One region of the Paenibacillus sp. JJ1683 genome, then DNA from elsewhere that is predicted to be linked to it. Evidence: predicted binding sites of a transcription regulator. Region 1 holds the regulator's gene; the other holds the start of a gene.

Region 1 (15,092 bases):
GATCATACATTCAGCCAGCTTGCGATACAGACCCGCCAAGTTATAACGTTCAAATTGGACGGATGAACTGCGGTCCTCCACGGAATCTATTCGCAAAAACCCTTCTTTCATGAGCTTACTGAAATAAAGCGCGATTTCGTTTGCAGTGCACCCAATTCGAGCCTGCAATTGCTCCCATGTCGGAAATTCATTACGTTCCGCTTGTTTAAATGCAAGTAACTGCATCAGTAGCAGCATTTCACCATCCGTCAGCCGAAGCGTCCGATAATGCTTGAGCAAAGCGTAGGGAATTTGAACCATTCCGGTTTCCATAGCATAGGCTACTCCCTCCGCCCATTCTGCCGCTGATGTCTTATCAAATGATCCTGTCATTGATTATGGATACAAACGATACAGCATACGTGGGAACGGAATCGTTTCACGTACATGATCGAGTCCACAAATCCATGCTACTGTACGCTCCAGACCCAATCCAAAGCCAGAATGCGGAACGGTACCATAGGTGCGCAGATCCATATACCATTGGTAGGCTTCACGTGCCAGGTTATGCTCGTTAAAACGTTCTTCCATCAATGCTGGATCGTCAATTCGTTGGGAACCCCCGATAATTTCGCCATAACCTTCAGGAGCGATCATATCGGCACACAGAACAACCTCTGGGCGGGATGGGTCAGGTTTCATATAGAATGCTTTAATGTGAGTCGGCCAATGCGTAATGAACACAGGCTTGTTATATCTTTCGGCAATAGCTGTTTCATGAGGAGCACCGAAGTCTTCTCCCCACGGGATGTCGAATCCTTCACCTTGAAGGAAGGCAATCGCCTCATCGTACGTAATCCGTGGAAACTCGCCTTGAATTTGCTCCAGCTTCGAAACATCGCGTCCGATAGCTTCAAGCTCCTTCGCACAATTTTTCAGAACAGACTGCACGATATGGCTTACAAACTGCTCCTGAACGCGCAAGGATTCTTCGTGATCCACAAAAGCCATCTCAGGCTCGATCATCCAGAACTCAATCAGGTGACGACGTGTTTTGGACTTTTCCGCACGGAAGGTTGGACCAAAGGAATATACTTTACCCAGCGCCATTGCCGCAGCTTCCATGTACAGCTGTCCGCTTTGTGTCAAATAAGCATCCTCGTCAAAATATTTGATGTGGAACAACTCAGTTGTACCTTCCGCAGAAGAAGGAGTCAAAATAGGCGGGTCTACCTTCGTAAAACCGTTGCCGTTGAAAAATTCCTGTACAGCACGGATAATTTCCGCCCGTATGATCAGAACCGCACGTTGCTTGGCGGAACGTAGCCACAAATGGCGATGATCCATCAGGAAATCTACACCGTGCTCTTTTGGGGTAATCGGGTAGTTTTCGGTCAAATGAATGATTTCAATACCTGTAACCGTTAATTCATAGCCCGATTGACTGCGCGGCTCCTCTCGCACGATTCCAGTTACATAAAGGGAGCTCTCTTGTGTCAGGGATTTGGCGTCATTCCAAATATCCTCAGACACTTCGCTTTTTACGATAACCCCTTGAATATACCCGCTACCATCACGTAGTTGCAGGAACTGAATTTTACCGCTAGACCGCTTATTGTTTACCCAAGCGCCAATTGTAACCGTTTCCCCTACATGGCGACCCACTTGGGCAATCGTACTTTTATTTGTCATGACCGTCTCTCTCCTTGAACCGAAAATCAAACAGCCCTCCCCCTTGGGTTAGGCTGTTTGCTCTCGCTGTTTGGTGCATGTGGTACTTAAACCATAGTTCCACATGTATAAAGTTTACACTTACGGACCGAACTACTGAACCAGACGGAACGTGTCACGGGCAATTACCAGTTCTTCGTTTGTTGGAATGATCAGTACTTCTACCTTTGAATTTGCAGTTGTAATCCGGCGAATCTCGCCAGAACGAATAGCGTTCAATGATTCATCCAGCTCGATACCGAGGAATGTCAGTTGTTCCAACACTCTCTTACGCAGAACGATGGAGTTCTCGCCTACGCCTGCTGTAAATACAATTACGTCTACTCCGTTCATTGCGGCAGCATACGAACCAATATACTTGCGCAGACGGTATTCATACATTTCAAATGCCAATGTAGAATTAGCTTCGCCTTTTTCCATACCTTCAGTGATTTCACGCATATCACTGCTGATACCAGAAATAGCTAGAAGTCCACTATGCTTGTTCAGCATCGAATTGACCTCATTGACAGTCAATTCTTCTTTGTTCATGACATAAGGTACGATTGCTGGATCCAAATCACCACTACGAGTACCCATCATCAGTCCTTCCAGTGGAGTCATACCCATGGAAGTATCTACAGACAAACCGCCTTGAACTGCTGTTACACTACCACCATTACCGATATGGCAAGTGATAATCTTCAGGTCTTCCAAAGGACGGCCGACAAATTTGGCAGCTTCCTTACTTACAAAGTCATGGGAAGTGCCGTGTGCACCGTAACGACGTACCTTGTACTTATTGTACAACACTCTCGGTATGGCGTACATATAAGCTTTTTCTGGCATGGTTTGATGGAACGAAGTATCAAATACCACAACTTGTGGTACTTCTGGCATATTCAATTCAGCCGCTTTAATCCCCATCATGGATGCTGGGTTATGCAGTGGAGCCAGGTCGAACAAGCGACGGATTTCACTCTTCGCTTCAGGAGTTACGAGCGCTGACTGTTTGAAGATTTCGCCTCCATGAACCACACGATGGCCCACAGCCTGAATTTCGCTAATGCTGGAGATAACACCATGCTCTGCATCTGTGAGTGCATTCAGCACTTTACGGATGGCAGTAGTATGCTCCAAAATTTCGCTAACTTCAGTGTATTCTTCCTTATTGGTTGGTTTATGCGTCAGAATTGAAGAGTCCATACCGATACGCTCTACCAATCCTTTTGCCAAAACGGACTCGTCCGTCATATCATACAATTGGTATTTCAGGGAAGAACTCCCTGCGTTGATTACGAGAATTTTCATATCCGGTCACCATCCTTGTCATACTTAAAGAAGCCTTCGCCCGATTTCACGCCCAGATTACCTGCACGCACCATTTTCTTCAGGACGATGGACGGACGGTATTTCAGTTCGCCAAATTCACGGAACATCCGCTCCAAAGCAGCCAAAACGGAATCCAGACCAAAGCGGTCAGCCATTTCCAAAGGACCGTTTTGGAAGTTGTAGCCGATGCGCATAGCATCGTCAATATCTTCCGCAGAAGCTACGCCCTCTTGAAGTACATGAGCTGCTTCGTTAATTAGCAGACAGATAATCCGGCTAGTTACAAAGCCAGGAGATTCATAAATCATGACTCCTTTTTTCTCCACGATTTCTTCTACGAACATTTTCGTGTTTTCAAAGGTATCGTCTGAAGTTTTCAAACCACGAATAATTTCTACAAGATCAATACGGGATACTGGATAAATAAAGTGCATACCAATAACACGCTCTGGATACTTGGTCGAGCTGGCAAGCTCGGTCAGGCTCAGCGTGGATGTATTACTTGCAAGAATAATGTTGCTTGGACACACATGATCCAGCTCTTGGAAAACAACTTTCTTCTCGTCCAGATTCTCTGTAATGGTTTCAATGACCATATCACAGCTAGCGAGCTCCGCCAGATGGGATACTTTTTCAATGCGAGATAAAATCAGTTTTTTCTCTGCTTGGGTGATTGCCCACTTTTCCAGTTGCTTGTCTAGACTTGTTTCAATCATATTATAAGCGTAGTCTAGTTTCTCTGGTGTCTGCTCTACTAGCAGCACATCGATTCCTTTGGACGCGAGCATTTCAGAAATACCTTGTCCCATGGTGCCGCCGCCAATGACGCCGATTTTTTTAAATTGCATGGTTCTTAACTCCACCCTTTCCTGGTCACTCTCATATATTGTATCCTTCTTTGTCGAAAAATACATGTTTATGTCCCAATAGATAATAATATCTTAGCACGGACTAAAAGTAAAAAAAAATAACCAGCATAAAAAATTATGCTGGTAATAAAGCATTTTCACTAAATTGACATCTAAATTGATCCCCGGACAGAGTTTCTTCCTTCATCAGAATGTCAAGAGAATTGTCGAACACAGGACGATGCTTTTCCAGCAACTCCAAAGTCCGATTATGCAGGTCATTCATAATTTCGCCATTTTCCCGCATAAGTTCCTCTTTTGTAACCATTTCCATGTTAATAATCCCAAGAGAAGTCAAACCGGAAGTCATCATCGTATGAACAATGTTCAGCGCCTGCTCAAAATCATTACTTGAGCCCGTACTTCGACCGCCATAGTACATTTCTTCCGCAGTAGCCCCTGCGAGCGAGATCATAATCTGCTCCTCCAGGTACTGCTTGGTATATAAATAATGTTCTTGCTGTGGATTGTGACGCACGTAACCGAGCGCTTTCCCACGCGGGCTGAGCGCTACTTGACTTACGCTACCGGGACGGACGATTTCAGCCATAATAGCATGTCCCAGCTCGTGAATCGCTACACGTTTTTTCTCTTCCAATGTTGATTCTCGGTCTGTTTTTTCACCCATCATCACCTTGTCAATCGCCATGGATAGATGACTCTGCGCAATCATTTGCTGATCCTGTCTCATTGCATAGATGGCCGCTTCATTCATGACGCTCTCTAACTGTGCACCGGAAAAACCGTAAGACTCCTCTGCAATTTTGTCCAAATTAGCATCTTCCTGGATCGGTTTATTTTTGGCATGAATTTTAAGGATATGAAGACGGCCCTTCTTATCAGGCAAATCTACTTGAATATGACGGTCAAAACGTCCTGGGCGCGTTAAGGCGCTATCCAGCATTTCTTTGCGGTTTGTTGCCGCAATGAGCAATATCCGCGGCGTATCTGCCGAATAAATGCCATCCATTTCTGTCAGCAACTGATTCAAAGTCTGATCATATTCTCGTTGCTGTCCACCCTCACGCTTACCGCCAATAACATCAATCTCGTCAATAAAAATGATTGCATTTTCTTTCTTTTCCTTGGCTGCACGAGTGCGAGCCTCCCTAAACAACTCACGGACACGACCTGCACCAACACCTACATACATTTCAACAAATTCACTGCCTGAAGCTGCAACAAACACTGAATTGGTATAGTGTGCAGCTGCTTTCGCCATCAGCGTTTTCCCTGTTCCCGGGGGGCCTGTAAGCAAAACGCCTTTCAATGGACGGATGCCAAACTTGGAAATTTCATCATGACGATTCAAAAAATCCAAGGCTTCACGCAATTCCTGTTTAGCGCTTTCTTGTCCACCAATTTCCTCAAAAGTCAGCTTGTCCGGACCATTTTTTTTACGTTTGCGCTCTTGCCCGGCACCTACGGCCAAGCCGCCACGAGCATGCATGAGCATTAACAAGCCACTGAGCATCACGCCCGCAACAAGAAGAGGGATAATATTCACCCCAATAAAAACGAGAAATATAATGGCCACCGGCACAATACCGATTAATATTTCCTTGATCCATCTAGGCATTAGGCCATACCCCCATTTGCTGAGATTGACGTGGCAAAACGATAAACTTCGTCGCATTGCCTTCGCTGAGTCGGATATAGACATTGTTCGAATCCATATCGGTATCAGCCTTGATACCTGTCTTTTTCTTTTTCATCTGCTCAACTGTAGATGAAATTTGAGTATACTTTTTATTTTCCATCGCTTCGGCTACAGGAAACATAGCCTCAGACCACCATTGATTCAGTGCTGAATTGGAACGATCTGCGATATCCAGCTTAATGGTGCGGCTGCCAATGATGGATTGCCCTTTTTGCTTAACCACATCGACTAATCCGGCCACATCCGCCTGCGGTTTGAGATCTAGTTTCAATACCACCTGATCCTGTTTAATATCTATTTGAGCGCTTGTCACGCCTGGATATTGAGATACCAGTTTTTCCAGAGGACTTTGCATTGTAACCTGACGATAAATGAACCATCCTCCAAACATTAACAAGGCTGCCAAAACGGCCGCCACAACAATAGGAACTGCACGCAATTTCAAACAACATCCTCCTCTCAAAATGTAAAACCCAGAAGAAACGGGACGAATGTCAACAAACAACCAAATTGCATGATCTTATAATGATCAGCAACTCATTTATCTATCATTTTTGTCTATCACTTATAAAATATAGTATATCATAACGTAAATCTAATATCGAAGGCAATGTGTGGAGGAGTTGTGATAAGGCAAAAAGATGCTTCTGGCTTTTAGTCCAGCTTTGCGGAGCATTAAGTAAAAAGACGCAAATACGAATTAAATCGTATTTGCGTCTTTTTCTAATACTTTCAATCATTCCAAGCTATATAGACTGAGTATAAAAGTTATTTGGAGTGGCCCCATAGCTGTCAGCCAGCGGAGTGGAACACTTGAATCTGCAGAAGCGAAGCGATCGTAAGATCAAATGGACTACGCAGCGCTCCTAACGCTCTTGGGTACTCCCAAGCCACCGATCCACACTCTTAACATCGCGCTAGTAATTAGGCAAAGTATACTTTATCCCCGTCGATGCTCCATCTGAGAAACGGTAAAAGGTATAGTTGTGATGGCTTTCATCATCGTAAAACAGTTGCCATACATATTCGCCATTGAACACACTCGGTTGGAGCCTTACAATTTTTGCATTTGGAAGTTGCTGCTGAATTATCGCTGTCATTTTTTGCTCGTCGACTCCGTTTTTCATCAGCTCGGTATGAACACCGCTTGGATCTGCCGCAGGTATGTTAGGTTTCCCCTCCATTTTTTGAAAAGGAACCCATACCATTATATTTTCATTCTGTGCGTTTTTTCCTTGAACTACCCAATATATCTGATCCCACACAGACTTCCATGTCTGAGTCGTGCTAACCAGACCACCTGATTGCTTGGCCTTCATGATAGCGGCATTTTTCTCAGCCACCTGGTCTTGAGTAACATACGAATAATACCAGAAAATGCTGACCAGGATCAGTATTACGGCCAAAATGGCGACCGCTATCCATTTCTTCTTATTTTTCAAACCTGTGCTTCCTCTCTAAGGGGATGTGACACCTAAATTAGCGCGACAGCAGCCCTTCAAAGGCGGCTTGTGCCTCATGTTTGATACGTTCCTCGTCCATCGTCAGGCATTCGCCATTTTTCACAACCTGACGGCCGTCTACCCACACATGAGCCACGTCTTTGGCACTTGCAGAGTATACGGCATGAGAAATAAGATCTGTACGCGGCAAGAAATGGGCCTGATCCAGATCTAGCGCGATAAAGTCAGCCTTATTGCCTGCTGCCAGCGCTCCTACCTCTTTTAAACCAATCGACTTTGCACCATACTCTGTTGCCAGACGTAGTGCTTCATTTGCAGGAACTGCCGTTGGGTCGCCAGATACTCCCTTGTGAATGAGTGCCGCCAGACGCATTTCCTCGAACATATCCAGGTTATTATTGCTGGCAGGACCATCTGTTCCGAGTGAAACAGTAACTCCTGCACGCAGCAATTCAGGCACTCTAGCTACACCACTTGCCAGCTTCAAGTTGCTGCCTGGATTATGCGATACCGCCACACCTCGTTCCGCTAACAAAGCTATTTCTTCGTCGTTCAAGTGAACGCCGTGGGCAACAAGTGAAGGACGGGAGAAAAAGCCAAGCTTATCTAAGTGTGCAACTGGACGCAAGCCGTAGTCGCGTACGTTTTGTTCAACTTCGGCGATCGTCTCGGACATGTGCGTATGCAATGGTAAATCGAGATCATGTGCTGCTTGAACAAATTTCTCAATAAACGCAGGCGGGCATGTGTATGGGGCATGAGGAGACATCATTGTTGTGATACGTCCGTCTGCTTTTCCATGCCAGTTACGCGCAAAAGTCACGGCCTCAGCTAGCTTGATCCGCTGTTCTTCTTCTGAACAGAGTCCAATGGCTCCACGCATCAAGCTTGCACGAATGCCCGACTCTTCAGCTACACGAGCCACCTCATCCATATGATCGTACATATCCAGGAAAGTCGTGGTTCCACCTTTCAGCATTTCCAGCACTGACAAAGAAGTTCCCCAGTACACATCCGTAGATGTAAACTTGGCTTCCATAGGCCACATTTTTTCCTGAAGCCACACTTGAAGTGCCAAATCATCTCCATACCCCCGCAGCAGAGACATCGCCGCATGACCATGAGTATTGATCAGACCAGGTAAAAACAATAACCCCTTGCCGTCGATTGCTTCTGTCTCTTCCTCACCCGCAGGCAAAGTCTCGCCAATGTAAGTAATACGGCTATCCTCCACAATCATAAAACCATCGATTACCCCAGCCTCGGGTCCATTCACGGCAAACGAGCCGTTTTTAATCATCCATTTATTCACTGTCATATTGTGCTTCTTCCTTTCCGTCCTCCAGATAATAAGCGAGGCTAAGCAAATCAGTTGTAAAGTCTGTGGCATGTATCCGAATGTTAGCCGGTGCCTTGAGAATGATAGGTGCAAAGTTCAAAATCGCTCCAATTCCACTCTCAATCAGCCTATCAGCTACGTGCTGTGCCTCAAAATCAGGTACAGTAATAATCCCGATTCGTATATTTTTTTCTTTCACAGTCGCTTCCAGTTCATCCATCGGCTGTACGACCAAAGTATTGATTCTGGTCCCAACCTTATCCGGGAACGCATCAAAAACCGCCACAATCTTCATATTGTCTTTTAAATAAGCATTATAGTTCGATAGGGCTTGACCCAGATTACCTGCTCCGACCAATACTACATTAATTTGCTGGTCGATTTTCAGGATATGGCGTATTTTCTCAATTAGATAAGAAACATCGTAACCGATGCCCTTCCGACCAAAATCGCCAAAATAGGCAAGATCTTTACGAATTTGGGCCGGATTCAAATCTAACCTCTGTCCCAGCTCTTGAGAAGAGACCGTAGCCACCTCCCGTTTGTGCAGTGCATTCAGATAACGTAAATATACGGGTAATCTCCGTACGACAGCCTCTGAAATTTTATCTGATTTCATACTTGCTCCCCCTAATTGTAACGGACTTTAAGTGTCCGTCCGTTGTGCCTCAGTCTCCGGGGCGGATTGGAGCCATTCGGCGATGCGGGGCACCATTTGCTCCGATGGCATATGCTCCATTTTTGGTCCCGGTAACGAGTACAAAAAGTGCTTTCCATAATAGGATTCGATCACACGCGTATCGTAAACGATGACGACTCCGTGGTCGCTCGCTGTACGTACCAATCGCCCAAATCCCTGTTTGAAGCGAATAACTGCTTGTGGTACAGACAGCTTCATAAATGGATTCTTCTTCTGCTGCTGGAGCAACTCGCTTTTGGCCTCCAGTAACGGGTGGTTGGGCGGTTGAAACGGCAAGCGAACGATAGCCAGACAAGTCAAAGCTTTCCCTGGAATATCGACGCCTTCCCAGAAGCTACTGGTTCCCAGCAATACAGAAGCTTTCGCTTCCTGAAAACGGCGGGTTAGCTTGCTGCGACTCCCACTGTCCACACCTTGTCCTAACACGGTAATATCGCTGGACGCTAACGCCTCTTTGAGCGGCTCATACACTTGCCGGAGCATCCGATAGGAAGTAAACAGAACGAGCATTCTCCCCCGCGTCGCCTGGGCAGTCGCTCCTAGAGAGCTAACGAGCATCTCTACAAAATGTGCATCTCCTACACTGCCCTTCACACTCGGAAAATCTCGCGGAATGACCAGCAACACCTGATCCCTGTAATTAAAGGGTGATGGGAGCTGTGACGTCATTAATCGTCCTTGATCTGCTGCCTCCTGCAAGCCGAGTTGATCGGTCATGTACTGAAACGATTTATCTACCGATAAAGTAGCAGATGTCAGAATAATACTTCTTTTTTTGTCAAAAAACATTTCTTTCAACTGGCGGCTCACATCGACGGGCACCGCATAAAATTGCAATGATTTACTACGGAATTGTCCACTCGCTTCAAGCCAATATACGGTTGTTTCATCATCGAGTCGTATAAAGAAGCGCAAATTTTCCCTAATCCCCGCCAAATCCTTAAGCAGACCCGTGATATCTGTAATGAGACTATCCGCCGCATAATCGTCATGTTCTTCCTTGACATCCAGCATCAGCTTGTCGCCCTTGCGCAAAATTTCGCTCAATGTTACATAAAGCTGATTTTCCAATGCCGCCGCCTGATCCCACTTTGCAGGCTTGGCTGACGGTTTGAGACGCGAAGAAAATTGCCCCGTTTCACCTGGTGTGGCATCAGTTCGCTCTGGTAACATGCCAAACAGCTTATCGCTTAGTAGGTCCCAAGTTTCCTTAACCTCTAACACAAGTGGGTACAACTGATCAATGACCGAGGCCCATTCCGTCGACTTCTCATGCCCCGACTTTGCCAACTGCTGACGTAACGAAGGCAATTGCCCATTCTTGCTGTCCTTGAACAATCGAGTCAGCGTATGCACGAGTGTGAAATATTTCATATGCATGCCCAGGTGCTTACCAGCTACTTCCTCTAGATGATGTGCCTCATCAATCACCAAGTGTTCATAGCTAGGCAACAGTTGATGACTTGCTTTGACGTCGGTGAACAGCTTGGAGTGATTCGTTATAACCACATCCGCTGTTCCTGCTTCATGACGTGCACGATGATAGTAGCATTTGCGGAACCATGGACAAGAACGACCAAGACAGGACTCGGAATCACTAGCAACCGTTTCCCAAAAATCCCCTCCACGGTTGCTCAGGTTTAGTTCCTCATCATCACCGGTTTCTGTCAGAGTCAGCCAGACAATCATTTGAGCCGCTGTAATCAAGTCTTCCTTTGGTGTGGCGAAGTCTCTTCTGTTTATTTTATGTTCAAACTTACGCAGACACAAATAATGCCCCCGTCCCTTAAAGATGGCAGCCCGGAACGGGAAGGGAATCACTTTGGTCAGCATCGGAATATCACGCTCTCGCAATTGCTCCTGCAGATTAATGGTATGCGTGCTTACGGTGACCCTCTGCCCATATTTTACACTGTGATACAGTGACGGAAGCAAATAGCCCAGGGACTTCCCTGTTCCTGTACCCGCCTCAATCAACAAATGCTTATCTTGACTCAGGGCTTGATTTACACCCTCAATCATTTGTATCTGCGCCTCGCGCTCCTCATATTGGCTCAAGGATGAACGCAAATTGTCCCGTACATCATCCATATACTGCTCAAAGGAAACGCCTGACAGTGGATTCGGATCATCTTCTCTGCGTGGAGCAGCCAGTTCAGTCCAATCTTCCACTTTAAGCGCAAGCTGACGAAAAAACTGATGTTTCTCCAAATCCTGAATAGGATCTAGCTCTTTCTCTTCTCGTATGCCGTCAAGAAACCAACCCAGGTCGCTGTCTTCCTCTGCGAACAAATCGCTAAGCCGCTGTATCGTTATCAGAGGCAGTGCTTGAAGCTCACCCAGACACTTTAAAAACACCTCAGCCGTAGCCAACGCGTCGCTGTCTGCTTGATGAGGGCGGTCATGCGCCAGCCCAAACTCTGAGGAAACAAAACCTAGCTGATAAGAAGATAATGATGGAAACATAATTTTCAGAAAATCCATCGTATCCAAAATTCTACCGCTAAAGGGTAAATATCCACACCGGTCCAAAGCGCTTTGCAAAAAATTAAAATCAAACGCCACGTTATGACCGACGAGTACGACATCGTCCAGCATAGGCACGAGCTCCATCATCATTTCTTCGAGTGCAGGTGCATCCTTGACGTCATCGTCTGTAATTCCGGTCAATCCGGTGATAAAAGGTGGAATAGATCTGCCAGGGTTTACATAAGAGCCGTAAACACGGGAAATGCTGTTATCATGATCTATAATTGCAAGTCCGACTTGAATGATGTCATCCGCGGACTGGGTGCCTGTCGTTTCAAAATCCAATACCGCAAATTTCATTCGAGCTTAATCCTTTCTTATGACACATACAATAATAATAACTCTGTATAATAGCATAGCAGAAGATTGCCTGTTTGGAAATTAAGACAGCCAAAAAAGACGATGCACACGCCGCCTAAGAGAGGTGGGCATGCATCGTCTTACTCGGTGTCTGACAACTACATCCAGGTCAACATGGAGCTGTCGTAGCGAAGCTTTTCGACACCGGACAAACAGGCTTGCATATTGTGCAGTGGCTCGGGCAACGTTGGATCGAACTGATGCGCGAGAGCAAAATATTTTTGCGCCTCTTTTACGTCAGCCTGCTTTGCCATCAAACAACCCAGCGCATTATAGATGACCGCTTTTAGCCCTGGCTGTTCAGTCAGGTGCAGCACCTTTTGAAACTGGCTTATAGCCTCTGCTGGATCATCCAGTTGAAAATGAGCCATTCCCATATACATGTGACTCTGCCAGCTGTTCGGAAAATGCTGTAGCACCTGCTCAAATTGCTGGATTGCCTCCGGGTACATAAGTAAGCGATAATACCCCTGCCCCCTGTTAAATGCCGGTAGCTCCTTTTCAGGCAGCTCAGCGTCAGACATGTCGGCCTCTGCAGAAAATCCTGCTGCACGCAGGTAAACCATTTTTTCCTCAAAGGCCAGCCACTCATCCATAATTCCGTCACTCATTCTCCGCAGCAGACTCCAGTGCTGTAGCAGCTCCTGTCTGCGGGGGCCCTGGGCTGATGGGTAATGCTTCACGATATCATCTAACATGCTGTTCATTTCTGCGAATACATGCTGGAACATGTGCATCCCGCCCTTACGAAAGATGGATTAATACACTCACATTTTTCGCTTAAAAGACGGGTTTCATCCGCATTCCCATTCATTACATGATCGTTGCATGTACTTCCTTGTTCATCGTTTGGGCTGGTTTATTATGTTCATCCACAAATACCACAGTTGGTTTGTATGTTTTGGCCTCTTCATTTGACATGGAAGCATAGGAAATAATAATGACTGTATCACCGGGCTGGACCAGACGGGCTGCCGCACCGTTGAGACAAATTACGCCGCTCCCACGCGGTCCGGGGATCACATAGGTTTCCAGTCGAGCTCCATTATTATTGTTTACAATTTGAACCTTTTCATTCTCCAGTAGATCCGATGTCTCCATTAAATCCTCATCTATGGTAATACTTCCCACGTAGTTCAGGTTAGCTTCGGTAACCGTCGCGCGGTGAATTTTTGATTTCATCATAGTTCTAAACATGGGAAAGTACCTCCACTTTCTGTATTCTTATATTATCAATCAGTCGGGTATTCCCAAATTTTACAGCCAGCGCAACAATGACGTCTTCTTGCACATCACATAGGCGCTGCTCAGGGCGAAGGGGCTCCAGGCCAGGAAATGTTAATATTTCAATATAGTCAATATCTGCCAAAGGAGATGAGGTAATGGTCGACTCCACCATTTGATGCAACTGCTCAATCGTAATGGTGTTCTGTACAATATCTTCGCTCACTTCTTGCACCTTGCGCAGTGACTGGGACAGCACTAACGCCTGCTCTCGCTGTTCCGCACTTAAATAGACATTACGGGAGCTAAGGGCCAAACCATCGGCCTCTCTAACGATAGGACAAGGTATGAGGGTCACATTCATATTAAGATCAGTCACCATTTGTTGAAGCACAGCAACCTGTTGCGCATCCTTCATGCCAAAGAAGGCCAAATCAGGACCTACCATGTTAAACAGCTTGGCTACCACTGTAGTCACACCATCAAAATGGCCAGGACGGGAAGCGCCGCACAAGCGGTCTGTCAAAGCGGATACGCGAATTTTGGTTTGAGTTGGCTGTGGATACATTTCTGCTACAGTCGGCAAAAAGACAATATCCACGCCTTCGCGCCGTGCTACTTCCAGATCACGAGCTTCATCGCGAGGATAGCTGTCCAAATCCTCGGTAGGTCCAAATTGAATCGGATTAACGAAAATACTAAGCACGACTGTATCTGCCATTTCACGCGCCTTTTGCATCAAGCTCGCGTGCCCTTCGTGCAGGTATCCCATTGTTGGTACAAAGCCGACTTTATGTTGTTGTACAGAGGCAGAATCGTGTAGCATTTTTGCTCCATTGGCCCCAAGCTGCCGACGCTCGGCAATAACCTTACGCAGTTGAGCCACTTCTCTTACGATGATCATGACTGTGATTCCACCTTTTCCTTAGCTTGTTCCTGCGCTTGTCCTTTTGCCTGACCGTACAAGGACTCCAGGGACTCCACAACGCGATCATCCGCGCTGAACACATGCTCTGCGGCCGGGAATGCCCGCCCTTTTACATCGCTCACATACTGCTCAATGCTGCTGCGGATCAAGCCGCCTACATCGGCATAGGTTTTAACAAAACGTTTACTGAAATATGGCGATGCATATTGAATCAGATCGTGATAAACAAGTACCTGACCGTCACATCCACGTCCTGCACCGATTCCAATGGTTGGAATGGAAAGTTCTTTAGAGATCGCCGTTGCCACTTCCTCAGTCACTAATTCCAGTACAATACCAAAGGCACCCGCCTGCTCTAACGCCTTGGCATCAGCCATTAACCGGCGTGCGTCTGCTTCATCCTTACCTTGAATGCGATAACCGCCAATCTGATTAACCGATTGCGGAGTAAGTCCGATATGTCCCAGCACAGGCACACCTGCCTGAACAGTCGCTTTTACGACATCGGCAATTTCAGCTCCGCCCTCCAATTTAACAGCATGCGCATGCCCTTCCTGCATCAAACGGCGGATGCCTTGAAGACTTTCGGATATGCTGCCGTGATATGTCATAAAAGGCATGTCCGCTACGATAAATGTATGCTCAGCGCCTCTTGCCACTGTCCGGGAATGGTACACCATATCATCCAAGGTCACAGGGATGGTTGAATCGTAACCAAGAACTACGTTACCCAGCGAGTCACCCACGAGAATGATATCAATTCCCGCCTCCTCAGCTATTTTAGCCGATGGATAATCATAGGCGGTCAGCATACTGAGCGGAATGCCCTCCTGCTTCATTTTTTTCATTTTTACAATATTCAGTGCTTGTTTTCCTGCCATTGCGAATGGCTCCCTTCCATCTTTTTTTGGCACAAAAAATAACCTTTTATGAACGCCTGTACATCTGCGTCATCAAAAG
Region 2 (15,092 bases), 2.7 Mb from region 1:
TGGCGTTTTAAAAGGTTTGAGCTGATCATAAGGAAAAGGCTCCAATTTATCCATCAGCTCGTCATTCATTTTCTCCGCAGCATCAATCGGAACCTTCACGTAATTCAAACGGATTTTCCGATATACATCAAAATGCTTCGTTTCTGTATATTCGTAATCTCCGCTCGTATAGGTTCTCACTTGGTTACCTTCACCTTGAACCTCAATTTGATTATGTAATTCATATAACCAGAAGGGGACATACATACCGGTTATTCCCTTGATTCGGTCGGCTATCATAAATCGGTTCGGTGTCAGACGGCCATTCTTGCACCATTTTTTGAACGCAGCTATGGCTTCTTCCTTGCTGATCGAAAAAGGAATAACCTGCGCCGGAGCCAGCTTCCCGGTCAGTCGATCACCCAGTACCACGGCAGAACCACAAAAGCTGCACACCGTTGCACTCGTCTCCACTTCGGTCATAATTACTGCTCCACAGTTATTACAATGATACTCATGGGCCTCATCTTCTGAAAAAACACGATTGGTCAGAGGATCAGGAATCGTATCGATGTTGTCCTCTCTTCCGCAGCTATGGCAAGATAACATTCCTGTCTCACTGTCAAAGACCATACCGCTGCCGCAGTTGGGGCATTTGTATTCGATAACCGGCATCTGCTCACCTCTTCATGTAGAAACTATTATGATTCTTTGGAATTGATTTTCTGCTTGATTGCAGCCAGCTCATCTTCTGCATTGGTACTCTTCTCATATTGCGTGAATAACGCATCCAGGTCGTCCTTCGTCTCTCCCCGGAGCTCAGCTATCGCCATCGCTTCATCATATGCCTTGTTTGCCTTCTCTTCCAAGGCCTCAAAGCCAGAATCATGGTCGCCCATAGCATTCAAGGTTTGCTGTACTTTGGCGATCGCCAGCTTCCCTTTAAGTTCGGCACGCCGCACTTCCAGACGCCCTATATCGGACACCAATTTCTCCTGCATTTGTTTCATATGTACGGCGTTTGCCGAAGCTAAGTCATAAGAGGTCTGTAACGATTCCAGTTTCTCTGCCTGCAAGATTTTACGTTCCAGAAACTTTCGAGCCTCATCTTCATTGCCAGCTTCCACAGACTTACTTGCATAATGCTGGAGCTTTTTGATCTCAGCTCTACATTCATCCAGTGCTCTTTTCGCTCTTTTCTCATCAGCTAGTACCGAGGCTGTTTCCGCTTTCACCTTGCCCAGATCACTGTTCAAGTTCCGCATATAATCATCAATGGTCTTCTCCGGATCGCTCGCCTTATCCAATAAGGCGCTGATATTCACCTTCATAATATCCTTAAACCTTGACAAAATACCCATAATGACCTCCTTCGAAAAGACTGCATTCCCCCATATCATACATCAAATCCGGTTAAAAATGTTCATCATTCATCATAGCTATACTCAGGCCTATCGCATCCTTTCCGCTATTACTAAAAAGCAAAGGGTTCAAAAACCCTCTACAGATTTTTGAACCCTTCGAATTCATTGTTGTAGATTACAGTTCTTCATAGGAATTGGGGTCCTGGTCCCATAGCCGTCCATCTTCCCTGCTAAGCGCTGAAATCACGTTCATTTCCTCTGGTGACAACTCAAAATCAAAAATGTCCAGATTTTCCGTCTGATGTTTTACAGAAGAAGCCTTAGGAATTGGGATCGCTCCCAGTTGAATATGCCAACGTAAAATCACTTGTGTCGCGGTTTTGCCATGAGCAGCAGCAATATTCCCAATCTCTTCGTTTTCCATCATGCTGTGACCGCGACCCAAAGGGCTCCACGATTCCGTCACAATGCCCTGTTCAGCATCTTTTGTACGCTGATGCTCCTGGTTAAACAATGGATGCAATTCAACCTGATTGATGCTCGGTGCGATACCTGTTTCCCGAATCAAACGTTCATTATGCTCAGGCAGAAAATTGCAGACCCCGATGGAACGAATATAGCCCCGCTTCTTCGCCTCAATCAACGCCTGCCAGGCTTCAACATAACGATCAATTTGGGGATTCGGCCAATGGATCAAATACAGATCATAATAGTCCAAACCGCCTCTATATAATGACTCTTCAATCGTGACAATAGCTTCCTGATACGCATGTCGACGACCTGGAAGTTTGGAGCAAATCAATAATTCTTCTCTCGGTATAGAACTCTGCTGGACAGCTTTCCCGACAGCGCCTTCATTTTCATAGTTAAAAGCTGTGTCAATTAGACGGTAACCGGCATCAATCGCGGCGGCTATCACTTTTACTCCATCTGCACCCTTCAATCCAGCAGTTCCAAATCCAATAACAGGCACCTTAGTGCCATCATTCAATACCTTCTCCGGAATTTGATGGTTCATATTAACAGCCTCCTCTCCTATTCCCTTATACCATAACACCTCTTCAATATTCAGACAAAATGCAGCGAACCACTCAGTTCCCATATACTTATTACCCACTTGCTCGTGACTTCCCTATTAAATTCTCAGTGTGCTACATCAAAAAGTGCCTGATCCCCGTTGAAATCATACTTGAAGTCAAGGGGTCAGGCACTTCTATACTACTACCAAATCATATATTTCACTTCATGCTTGACTGCTTGGCTGTCCAACATAAAGCTGAAAAGTACATGTACTGTACTTTTTATTTTAGACCTTCCCATACCCAGTTCTCTACCTCTGGCAAGTCAATGCCTTCTTCACGAATGAATTGATGATGTTTCTTAACCATTGCATCCATTTCATCCGCAATATTCGCGTACTTTCCAGCGTCAGGTAAGTTTAGAACAGCTTCTTTCACCAAGTCAAAACGATCCATTTGATTCAATACACGCATATCAAATGGTGTTGTAATATCGCCATTTTCACGGTAACCATGTACATGCAGGTTATGGTTGTGACGATCAAAGAACAGGTCTTTGATCAGACCCTCGTAACCATGGAAAGCGAATACGACTGGCTTGTCTTTTGTGAAAAATTGATCAAACTCAGCGTCAGATAATCCACGAGGATCTAACTTTTGGCTTCTCAACTTCAGTAAGTCTACTACGTTGATGTAGCGAATCTTCAAGTCAAGCAGTTTTTTATGCAAGATCGAGATTGCAGCTAAGCTTTCAATCGTTGGCTCTGTACCAGCAGAAGCGATGACAATATCAGGCTCTCCACCTTGATCTGTACTTGCCCAGTCAATAATCTTCAATCCTTTGTCTACCAATTCTTTCGCTTCATCAGCAGAGAACCATTGTGGACGTGGGTGTTTGGACGAAACAACCAGATTGATCTTTTGACGGTCATTTAAAATGGTGTCAAAAACAGCTAGCAGAGAGTTGGCGTCAGCTGGCAGATACTCACGAATAAATTCTGGTTTCTTATCAGCCAAATGACCTAACAAACCTGGATCTTGGTGTGTATACCCGTTATGATCCTGTTGGAAGACCGTTGAAGTTGCTACAACATTCAATGATGGGATATCTGCACGCCATCCTTGATCCGTTGCTTTACGCAGCCATTTGAAGTGTTGAGTGATCATCGAGTCAACCACACGCAGGAAGGCTTCGTAACTTGCAAAGAAACCATGACGACCCGTTAACACATAACCTTCCAGCAATCCTTCAGCTTGGTGCTCGGATAATTGGGAATCAATGACACGACCATACGAAGACAAGAATTCATCATTAGGCTCAATAATTTGATCCATCCATTGGCGTTTGGTTACTTCAAAAACAGGTGCCAAGCGATTAGACATCGTTTCATCAGGACCGAAGATTCTGAAATTACGATTCTCTTCATTTAAAACAACCACATCTTTAACGTATTTACCTAACACAGACATATCTTGCGCAATCACTTTACCAGGCGTGGAGTTATCCAACGCATAGTTACGGAAATCAGGCAATTTCAAGTTTTTAATAAGGTTACCTGCATTCGCAACAGGATTCATTCCCATTCGTTTATCGCCAGTAGGCAAAATTTTAGCAATCTCTGCTTTTAACCGACCGTTTTCGTCAAACAATTCCTCTGGTCTATAGCTATTCAGCCATTCTAATAAAGCAGGCGCGTGCTGCATATTTTTTTGATCGACCGGAATTGGAACCTGATGGGCACGGAACGAATTTGTATTCGGCACGCCGTCCCATTCCTTTGGACCTGTCCAGCCTTTAGGGGAACGGAAGATAAGCACTGGCCACGCCGGACGAGTAAGGTCATTATTTTCACGCGCATTCTTTTGAATAGCTTCAATTTTTTCGATGGCAGTATCCAATACTTTCGCCATTTCTGGATGCATGTGGTTAGGATCTTCACCTTCAACAAAGAATGGTTCCCAACCCAAACCTTTAAAGAACGAGGTTAACTCTTCTTTTGATTGGCGAGACATAATCGTTGGGTTACTAATTTTGAAGCCATTTAAATGTAAGATCGGCAGCACTGCGCCATCCGTGATTGGATTGATAAATCGGTTAGAGAACCACGAAGCGGCCAATGGACCCGTTTCAGCTTCACCATCCCCAATAACAACAGCCGAGATCAGATTCGGATTATCTAAAATAGCACCTACACCATGAGAAAGGGAATAGCCCAGCTCCCCGCCTTCATGGATAGATCCAGGGGTTTCAGGCGCAGCATGTGAAGCAATACCGCCAGGGAATGAAAATTGTTTGAACAGTTTCTTCATACCTGGGATATCCTGCGTGATTTGCGGATAAATTTCGGTGTAGCTTCCATCAAGATATGAATTTGAAACCATCACTTGGCCGCCGTGACCAGGGCCTTCAATGTAAAGCATGTTCAAATCATATTTATTAATAACACGATTAAGATGAGCATAAATAAAGTTTTGGCCTGGAATCGTGCCCCAGTGTCCAATAGGCTTGACCTTTACATCCGAATCTTTCAAAGGTTCTCTCAACAAAGGATTGTCTTTTAAATAAAGCTGACCTACTGAAATGTAGTTCGTTGCACGCCAGTATGCATCAAGTTTTTCCAAATATGTTTTAGACGAGTAATCTTCTAACACGGGTGATAAAGCCATGGTGTCCACTCCCTAGTAATTTTTGTTTGTAATTTATTTCCGGAAATTTCATCTACATGTACATCATAACGCTACACTGAATTAATTCAACCTTTTTCATAAGTGATACGGTCCAATTTTGTGAAATTTTGAACATACTATGAAATATAAATTAAAAAGACAGTAAAAAAGCTCTTACATTAAAATATATAGAAGGATAAACCAATAAAATTTGTGATAAATGAAGAGTTTGCAGACTCTAATCCTTTTGCGAAACTATAAAAAAAAGACCGGAGAATTCTCCAGTCTTTTCATTAGTGTACCGATACAAAGGTATTAAATTTCAAATATTTGTAGTGAAATCGCATATGCGAAAATTCAAATGGGGTACCGTTATCCAAAAAGAAAACACCCTCCATAATGCCTACGGGTTCATTTTCTTTCAATTGCAGTAGCTTTTGATCATTCTCTTCAGACGGTTCTGCAAAAATAGATAAAAAGGATTTGGTGACGGCCAGGTTCCGCGAGTCCTCCAAATAATTAAAAATGGAACCCTCAATAATGGTCTGATTTAAATCCTGGACAATTTTAATGGGGATATAGCCCGTTTCGATCATAAATGGATCATCATCAAACAGACGTAACCGAACGATTTTATAAACAAAATCATGAGTGTCCAAGAACAAATCGCGCTGTAGTTCTTCTGTCGGTGGAATGACCTCAAAACTCAATACTTTGATTTTTGGCTTTTTGCCATGCATTTGAAAATTATCAGTAACTCCTAGATTAGAGCCCTCGTAGTTAAAGATAGATTCATTTCTTATGTATAAGGGATTAATAAATGTCCCGGAACCTTGTTTTTTGAAAATAATTCCGACACTCTCCATTTTAGTCAGAGCACGTTTAATGGAACTACGACTAACCTGGTAAGTCTCACTAAGACTACGTTCATCTGGCAATCTCATATCTGCAAACTTTCCAGCGAAAATTTTCATTTTAAGATCGTCAATAATTTGCTTATAGACAAATTGTGTCATATAGTACTCCTCTTTCAGGTCTTCTATAACTCCATATAGTTTACCATAAACATGCCCATTTCATCTCATGTTTGTTTGTGTCCCTTCTACTTTACATCCTTATGCATAATGCTACCATGACATATACATCACACCACTGAAACATATCTGCAAATCAGCAAAAAATACAGCACTTCCACATTAACATCCGCATAGGACCAAGCCTGTTTCGAACTTTGTGGGTTGTTTGACTAGACCAGGCTAAAATCCTTGAATACATTGTTATTATTTATCTCGTTCAAAGGTTCTCTAATTAGAATGGTGGGGGGGAGATCACATTGGCTATCCGCTACAGCGTCATCATTCCAACCTATAATCGCGCCCAGCAGCTGTTGCTCACACTCGCTTCATTTGAATCACAAACCTACCCGAAGCAACTATTCGAAGTCATTGTAGCTGATGATGGTTCTACAGACGGAACGAAAGAAATGGTCGAAGGCTTCAAAGCATCCTATCCTCTTATCTATGTGTCACACCCTGAACAACGCGGTCGATCTGCCGTTCGAAATTTGGGACTGCGCCGAGCAAAAGGGCTATACATCATTTTCTGTGACGCTGACTTTTTGGTGCTACCTCATTTCATTAAAACCGTGAGCCGTTATCACCGCAAGTATCCCAAATCTGTGCTTTCAGGCATTCCGCACTCGTGGGACGATGCATTTACCCACTATCACCCTGATTTTTCTGTGGAAGAAAAAGAACATTGTCGGAGCATACTTACACAATCCGGCTTATGGAATCCTGACTTTGAAACAGCGAATGAAATTACCCCGGTCATAACGCCAGAAGATATCCTTCATCAAACGGGCGCACTGTCTAAAGTCGTTAGTCCCACAAGGGTTCCTCCCAATACGCAGAAACAATTTGCCTCAACGGACGTAGCTCCCTGGATGATGCTAGTAACTCGTTGTGTGGCCATCAGACGCAACCACTTAATTCGTATTGGAGGTTTCAATGAACGGTTTGTGCTGTACGGACTCGAAGACTGGGATCTTGGCTATAGACTGCATCGCTTAAAAATCCCTTTTTATTGCATCAAAGAGGTGGTCGGGTATCATCAGGAGCATCCAACCCATCTTAGAGGTAACGTTTTAAATACGGAAAATTTAAGAATCATGTATGAAACTTACGGGTTCAATGACTCCTCGTTAAATTTATTTGCTCTGATTCCTCCATCCGAGGATTTTGAGACCTACAAAAATACGCTACGAGTATTGCGCAGGGGGCTCCGTTCCAGGTTAACACGTCCATCAGCTATGTTGTTGAGAAGGACACTACGCATTGCTGCCAAGCAGTTTTATTATCACAACAACACCCCAGCATACCAACAATCATTACGAGCGATACAAAGGAAAGCTGAGAACCGGAAAAGCCGAGTCGCTCATGTGTTACGAGAAATGTTAGTAAAGTCTGAAAAGCTGGTGTAATAACAAGAGGGTGGAAGGTCATGAGATATATACCTGGAAGCAGGTTCTGTCTTGGATAGATAATGTCGTATATTAGATTAGTCAAATCATAAATATAGGTTAATTGCGGAAGATTTCATTTTCAGGAGGTAATTCATCGAATGAAAAATCCACAATCGAATGAGATTGTGGATATATGTGACTTTATCTGGATGCAAAACAGCAGCTATTTCGTTTACTTTTGTTTATCTGTTAATGTTCTCACTTCAATAGTATGCAGGTTTGCCTCGATCTGAGCCCGCTGCGGTTCATACCACTCTGGTAGCATTAATTTCTGCCCCAAAGATTCCGCAGGTTCATCGTTAGCAAATCCCGGTGGATCTGTAGCAATTTCAAATAGTATGCCGCCCGCTTCTCTGAAATATATTGCATTAAAATATTGGCGGTCGATGATTGGGGTCGGCTGATAGCCATAATGCTGGACTGTGCTTCTCCACTCTTCATGTTGCTCGAAATCTTTTGCGCGCCATGCAATGTGATGTACCGTGCCTGCTCCACCAAAGCCTAAGCCCATTTTCGCAAGCGGAACATCCACGATATTACCGATTTCTCCTGCAGATTGATAACGAGCATATTCGGCGTCTTCGTCGATTTTCGTAAATCCGAGTATGCTCTCCAATGCATCCATCGTTTTCTGTGGATTGACGCTAAATAGTACGGCGCCTCCGAACCCTTTAATGGCGTTATCAGCCGAAATGCCATCGTAAGACCAAGTACTGTTCGCTCCTTCTGCACGTTCAACAAGCTCAAGACGTAGGCCCTCATTATCCTCGAATTGAAGATATTGTTCATTAAAACGGCTTGTTTTCGTAACTTCAATCCCAAAGCTTTGCAAACGGTGCTGCCAAAAATCAAGTGAACCTGGCGGTACCACATACGAGGTTATGCCCACCTGACCGCCTCCGACTCGCCCTTTGGGAGTTCCTGGTGCCGGGAAAAAAGTAATGATCGTTCCAGGACTTCCTGCCTCGTTACCAAAATACAAGTGGTAAACCTCAGGAGCATCGAAGTTGATCGTTTTCTTCACTAACCGAAGTCCAAGAATACCTGCATAGAAATCGACATTTGCCTGCGGATTACCAGCAAAAGCTGTAATATGATGAATACCTGCAGTTTGAAGTGACATATAAAATCCTCCTTTTAATTGTAGAAATCCTTATTTTTATCATTGGTAATTTTTAATGACTTAGTTCATGTATTAATGAAGTATTGCATCAATGGAATATGGACCTGCGCCTATCAACGCAATACCGACTACGACAGCAATAAGAACCAGCGGATATTCATAGCCATTAGCGGTGGCCCAGATCCCGTTTTGACCATGTACTTTGACAATCGCTCCAAGCATCGTCATCGTAATCAACAGTGCAGCCAGTGGAGTAAGCAGTCCTACAGCAAATAGAGCTCCTCCCAGCAATTCCATCAATCCAGCGGCCACGGCCATCAATACTCCGGGCTTGATCCCGATTGATTCCATCCAACCACCGGTACCTTTTGGACCATAACCGCCAAACCAGCCAAAAAGCTTCTGAGCCCCGTGCCCCACAAATAGCAATCCTACTACCAAACGTATCAACAACAATCCACTCGCCAACATAAAATCACGCTCCATATTATACTTATTATTTAAAGATTTTTAAATTAGAGATATTTAGCAAAGCTAAATTCATGGTTTAACGATTTTAGCCTGCTCTCTTCTAAGTTTTTCAGGGGTAACATCATCTCCATTTGGATCATAAATCGTAGCGTTCAAGAGAATGCTTTGTACAGAGCCCCGGAAGATTTGAAGGTATTCCTTGCGAAGATCCATTTGCTCCGTTTTTTCAATTTCAGTTAACCCAACTTCTTTTGCTTTGTTTGCCAACTGATTAATTCTTTCTAAAATCGCAATCATGTGTATACCTCCCTATGCAAAATTTTCTGTTTGTTTTTATCTTTAATTTATTTATCTTGATATAAAGATATAATATTTTTTTATTCTTGTCAACACTTTATTAAAAAGGGAAGAAGATAGACCCTTGAGTTGCTTTTCACCCCCATAATATCAAGGCCATCTCCATACTGATATTACTTGTACTTTAAACGTACTATTGCAGTGACCAGACCATCGTAGGTACGATGGATATCCTGATAAGATCGCTTCTTTATCTGGATATCCATCGGATACGAATGCGAAGCAGCCTTCAGTTCAACTGTATACACGTCCCGAATACAATTCGAAACCTAACAGCTTTGAAACAGACCCTTAGTCCAGCTCCTGTCCATCATTTTCAATTTGAATATGACCACAATACAGACATTGATGGGTACAGTTTTGTGTCAAAGCCGGCTGTCCTTCGATCTTCACATCACTTTTCCCATTCAGCCACGGCATGGTCAGGACTGGAACACACGGAGCCTTCTTCACGCCATAGATGTCTACCATCTCACTAGCCTGCACAGCCGGATTTAAGGGACTGGAGCAATTTCCAAAAGACTGAATGTTCACTCCTGGAACGTAATCTCCAATGTTCATTTGTGCTTTGTTTTTTACGTAGACTCCATGGCTAAAAGGTCTCTTCAAACGGGTAGGTTGTGTGCCATAACTACAACTTAAGATCGCTCCTGCCACGACATAGCTTTTTTTTGCACCCGTTCCCGGTCTCACCTGGGCTTCTCCCACTTACCCCATCCTCCTTAGTGCTTCTATCTCAACTCTTAGCACTCGAATACCTGTAAAAGATCGGCGCAGCAGGCTTTCTGCCACGCCCAAATGGATATAGATATAAGGTTCGATCAGTCCCTCAATCCGAAAAACAGGAGGCTCTATCTCCCCCTGTCTCAGTAGCAAACGCTTCAACGTACCATTGAGGTACCATTCCGTTTGTGCGGACAAACAGTCCACCATCGGCGGACGAAGCACCCAGTATACCTCCTGTCTGGCCTGCTGGAAATCGGTAAGGATGGCTGCTTTCCACTTCAGTTCCGGCATATATTTCTCCAATAATACTTTCATCCGATCGGACACCAGTGGTAGGGGAAATTCCAAAAAATCCGGGTACACTGTTCGTGGATCGGTATGTACAGCCAAAAAAAGAGGTTCATCCTGCTGTTGCTGTCCCTCGGCCTCCGTCAGGATATCTTCTACTTGCAAAGGAGACAGCGCAGCAGGCTCCACCCGATGCTTTACCCGCTCGTCTACCATCAGTCGAAAATATCTCAGTGCAGCCACCCCCTTTTGCTAGCAGCATCCCTGACCTGTGTAGACCACTCCAAACCAATGGCTCCTCTACGCTGTTCATCGGTAAAAATGACTCCTTGTACGTTTGCACCCGTAAAATCAGTCCCGATCAGGCAAGCCCCTTTAAAGGATGCACCTGTCACATCTGCTCCAACAAAGCAGGCATCCGTGAGGTCTGCCCCGTCCAAGGACGCTTTTTGTAGTAACGCTTCTTGAAATATGGCTCCCCGCAACTGTGCATCTTGAAAACGGGCCCCCTGCAAGCTCGCCCCTGCGAAATCTACGCCAGCAAAACCCAATGGCTCCCAATCTAGTGAAGCATCTGATCCATATCCGGCGTTACCTATAACGACATCCAATATGGCCCCTTTCAACGAGCATCCGCTAAAATTGGCTCCATGAAGTACGCTGTATGTCAAATCGATTCCATTTAGCTGACTTTCCTGCCACACCGTTCCTACCAGGATACAACCATGCAGACGGCTGTGTTCCATTCTGATTTGGCGAAAGGCTGTATAACGGAAATCCAACAGGCTGTAATCCCCATCCGATAGTTCAACTTGGGTCAACGCCTGATAGCTGTACGCATGTTCTTCTCTTTCCTCCAACCACGACCGAATCTCATTGGCCTCCATGGCTCTGCGATCTTCTCGATATACCGACACACTATGATCCATATATTCCCCCACACGAATCTCGAACGTCTCATCTCGCTCCAGCTCTTGAAACTCCGGCAAGCACACAGCCTGTTTCATCGCCAAACGCAACACGTTCACAACGAGCGTATGAATGTGTACTACTGCCTCCAACATTATCTGCTCCCATTCAAGCTCCGATAGAGAAACATGCTGCTTCTCTACCTCCCCTCGCAATTGTCGCTGCAAATCGGTCCAGTAGGAATATATCCAGCTTGTATCCCATTCAAAACGGATCGGCTGCGGATCAAGCATCCATAAAGCATCGGAAATCTCTACGAGATAACCAGGCCGTTCTTCCAGCCACATGGTACGTAGCATAGAGTACGTGATATAACCGATCCTTCCTTTTCTTCCTTGAAGCTGCTCTTGCCGAATGTGCTGGCAATATCCCCGAAACTCTTCGACACAGGCCTGAATCCGTTGCTCCTGCGTCACCTTGAACTTCAGTGCCCAGTCTCTGCGGATGAGAAACCATGCCTGATTCAAAATGTCCTGCCATTGCGATTTGAACTCATCCATAGGCTTCTCCATTTGTACTCAACCACCACCTAAAGCTCTCATAAATTCATATCTTCAGGCTGATGCCATTCATCCGCTGCCCTACAGCCTAATTCGACTTCACTTCACTGCCCTTCATATCCGCTGATCCACTCAATTGAATATGACTGCCATTGCAATCCATACGCAGCTCGCTGCCTGCCGACAAATTCATCGTTTTCCCAGCCGACAAGCTCAGGTTACCACCCGCCGAGATACTTACCTGTTTATTGCTCATAATATGAATGCCTTCCTTATCGTCCAGCTTGATAAAAATAGCACCATCTTTACCCGTCACGACCAGTTCATCCGGTCCCAAACGAATTTCTTTTCCATGAGGTGTTCGCCATATTTTCATCTGCGGATTGGAAAGCTTGTTATGCCCGCTTCCTCTGTCTGCACGTCGGACTGCACTGCCTGCTACCCCATCCTCTTCACGGCTGCCCGGAAAATAGAGTGAAACCGGGTCCCCTTTCTCCGGCATTACGTACCAGCCTGTATGTCCCCCGCCGCTATACACCGTCGAATAATTGAACCAATGCGCTTGATCGACCGCCTGCTTCTTGTCGCAATCTAGATGGATACGTACCTGATCCTGACGTACGTCTACGACCACCCCGCCTAATGAAGCACCCGCCAGCTTTTCCTGATAATAGCCTTTCTGCCGTAAGCCTTTGTACGAGGCAAGCACATATTGATGCCGCAACAGCCCTTGCCTCATCTCCGTATAAGCCTCAATGACATACAAACTGTGTCCCTGAAAGGTCAACTGAGCGCCCAGATCCAGCACCTCGTCTGTCTCCACCTCATAAAAAATAAAATCATTTTCGTTCACCTTCGCCTGCTCATTTTCCTGAAAGTAGCGAAAAGGCAGCATCTGCTTGCGTACCGTATAACGGGTATGATCTAGCACGGTCTGTGCAGGGCTGTCTTCAATGCCAAAATAAAATTTAGGACTGTCAAAACGCGCCACAGGCATCAGACTCGTATGATAGCGGGAAGCCATGCGTCTTAAAAAAGCCCAATCCGTTTCCTGATACTGAATGGCAATCCGTCCGATAGGCTCTCCACCTGTCGCTCCATCAATCACATCCAACCCTTCATAATCCTTACCAATCTGCTCCAGCATCTGAGGAATCGTCATTTTGGTATATTGAAAAGAACGGGTGTGTTGCTGAATATCCATCCGATAAGTATGGGATATCGCCTCTACCTCCAGATAGTACACATCCCGCACAACCTTCACTTCGACCGATAGCGCAATCCCGCTGAATAGCGGCTTACTTTCACCCAATTCATTCTGCTGGCTTACCTCAATCACCGTGTTCTTTTCCGTCGTTTCCACATAGCTGTCTTGCATCTCTTCCGGGATGATCCCTGTAAAATAGAGCCGAGTATGCTCGTTGATTTTCTTCGTGAGGGTAAGCTGCTCCAGCTCAACCAGCTCGTAAGGCTGGATTTGGATATTATCGTAGCCCAGACTCATAGCGAATCCGCTCCTTTCTCAAGCGTAGTTTGTAAGGGCAATGAAACTGCATGAAGCGACTGCACTGTGTTTTCCGCTACAGGTATCCATACCTCCATGTCCGATTCCGTACAGTTAAACGTCCCCATCATCACCTGTCCTGCATGGGTGAACAGTAGAATTTCGTTGTACAAATTCGTATCCACGCCTGCAGCTATAAAACGGATCATGCCAATGGACAGACCGCAATGATTCACGATCAATTGAGTGCCCAGCCAGTTACGGATTGGTTGTACAGCTCGCAAAGTGTCCGCCATTTGCTCCACAAACTCAGAAAGTTCCTCGTCTGCCAAAGTGGACTCTGTCCGATTAAAGGTGATATTCACCGTTCCATCCTCCGAGGTATAAATGACCTCTGGACGATATTCCGAAGGATACTTAAATTGGGCCTGCTCCAGTGGCATCAAGCTAAAAGATTTTGGGACGCTAACCTCCATTTGTCCGTCCAAAATCATCCTCCATTCCAACGTAATGAACTCATCACCTAACCGCAACGCCTGATTTTTCCCGAAAACGGATTGATCCCGTTCGGATATAGCAGTTTGAGAAAGACTCGTATTTACGTTATTAGATGCAACATCATAATTAAGCCTATTTTTGAGACTTAAAATATGCTCGTCCATATAGCTCATAGGGTTAGTCCCTTCTTCGTAAAAAAGATAAGTATTTAATTCAAAATATAAAAGCAAAAGGGCATATTTAACAATAACCCATCTTATGTATGTATCGGCCAGAATAGAGAGTTTGTTTACAGAAAGAACCATCCCATGTGTTATTTTCAATGTATATTTCTGAAATTAATATGGAGAAGGGGATTGATATCGGAACGGACAATGGATCGAATTGAATCCTTCCTTGCTCAGAATAAAAGCAGTTATTATGACTTGGAAAGGCCGCTCCCATAATAAAAATGATTTGGATAATCGGAGTTTGTAGAGTTGGAATATACTTAGTCCGCAATCGATCCTACTAAAAAGCAAAAACCCGCTCTATGAGCGGGTTTTTCAAATGGAGGCGAATCATGGCATGGCAAATCCACAATTTGGTGTATTGTGATGCTCAGAACTACTGGGGGAGGTTACTTAGAATAAATTCATTTTTTTAGATTACTAGGATTATGTTCAGAAAGCTCTGATTTGAATTTAATAAAATCTTCGCCTTGTAAAAATTTACCAATATCTTCAAACCTTAATTCTGTTCTCTAATAAATGAAGATATCATACTCTCTATCAAGCATATATAAACCAAGTTTTAAATCAACAAACTTGCTTGTTCCCTCTGAAATAATCAATGCTTTATAATCTATACCTTTTAATGGCACACAAAATACATTTTCACTCGGATACTTTTGTTTAGCTATATACTTTTCAAACTCTTCGTGAGAATGAAGTCCATAATTAGCTATACCTTCATCAGACTCATTGATAATTTCCTGAACTGACATTGTAAATTTATTTTAGTTAGATAAATCTTTTTCAATATATGGATATTTTAGCGAATCAATTATTCTATTAGATAGATAGTTCTTTTGATACTGGTCTAAATTTGTGTTTACAATTACA

The links. Region 1 encodes Rex, which represses fermentation and respiration genes when NADH is low (regulators of the CRP and FNR family bind a similar motif). Its sites were predicted from a motif close to TTGTGAAATATTTCACAA; they were not measured.
Region 2: a site for Rex is predicted at 5,148-5,165, ahead of ACUC6J_RS01170 (phosphoketolase family protein). Genes of this name have one in related genera too.

What each region holds. Positions count from the first base shown of each region.
Region 1 covers NZ_CM129820.1:3,314,536-3,329,627, forward strand. Annotated here, with positions in the region: gene ACUC6J_RS14120 (DnaD domain protein) at 1-372, opposite strand, end outside; gene asnS (asparagine--tRNA ligase) at 376-1,671, opposite strand; gene ACUC6J_RS14130 (acetate/propionate family kinase) at 1,804-3,000, opposite strand; gene ACUC6J_RS14135 (3-hydroxyacyl-CoA dehydrogenase family protein) at 2,997-3,869, opposite strand; gene ACUC6J_RS14140 (AAA family ATPase) at 4,006-5,508, opposite strand; gene ACUC6J_RS14145 (hypothetical protein) at 5,501-6,034, opposite strand; gene ACUC6J_RS14150 (cell wall elongation regulator TseB-like domain-containing protein) at 6,507-7,031, opposite strand; gene ACUC6J_RS14155 (amidohydrolase) at 7,069-8,370, opposite strand; gene ACUC6J_RS14160 (redox-sensing transcriptional repressor Rex) at 8,357-9,010, opposite strand; gene dinG (ATP-dependent DNA helicase DinG) at 9,038-11,920, opposite strand; gene ACUC6J_RS14170 (tetratricopeptide repeat protein) at 12,079-12,711, opposite strand; gene panD (aspartate 1-decarboxylase) at 12,794-13,177, opposite strand; gene panC (pantoate--beta-alanine ligase) at 13,170-14,108, opposite strand; gene panB (3-methyl-2-oxobutanoate hydroxymethyltransferase) at 14,105-15,013, opposite strand.
Region 2 covers NZ_CM129820.1:258,853-273,944, reverse strand. Annotated here, with positions in the region: gene ACUC6J_RS01185 (TFIIB-type zinc ribbon-containing protein) at 1-654, opposite strand, end outside; gene ACUC6J_RS01180 (PspA/IM30 family protein) at 681-1,340, opposite strand; gene ACUC6J_RS01175 (aldo/keto reductase) at 1,519-2,361, opposite strand; gene ACUC6J_RS01170 (phosphoketolase family protein) at 2,645-5,029, opposite strand; gene ACUC6J_RS01165 (GntR family transcriptional regulator) at 5,323-6,045, opposite strand; gene ACUC6J_RS01160 (glycosyltransferase) at 6,363-7,511, shown strand; gene ACUC6J_RS01155 (ring-cleaving dioxygenase) at 7,726-8,676, opposite strand; gene ACUC6J_RS01150 (DoxX family protein) at 8,749-9,147, opposite strand; gene ACUC6J_RS01145 (DUF896 domain-containing protein) at 9,217-9,444, opposite strand; gene ACUC6J_RS01140 (DUF4280 domain-containing protein) at 9,796-10,212, opposite strand; gene ACUC6J_RS01135 (hypothetical protein) at 10,213-10,734, opposite strand; gene ACUC6J_RS01130 (pentapeptide repeat-containing protein) at 10,749-11,999, opposite strand; gene ACUC6J_RS01125 (hypothetical protein) at 12,076-13,491, opposite strand; gene ACUC6J_RS01120 (hypothetical protein) at 13,488-14,162, opposite strand; gene ACUC6J_RS01115 (hypothetical protein) at 14,732-14,974, opposite strand; gene ACUC6J_RS01110 (hypothetical protein) at 14,987-15,092, opposite strand, start outside.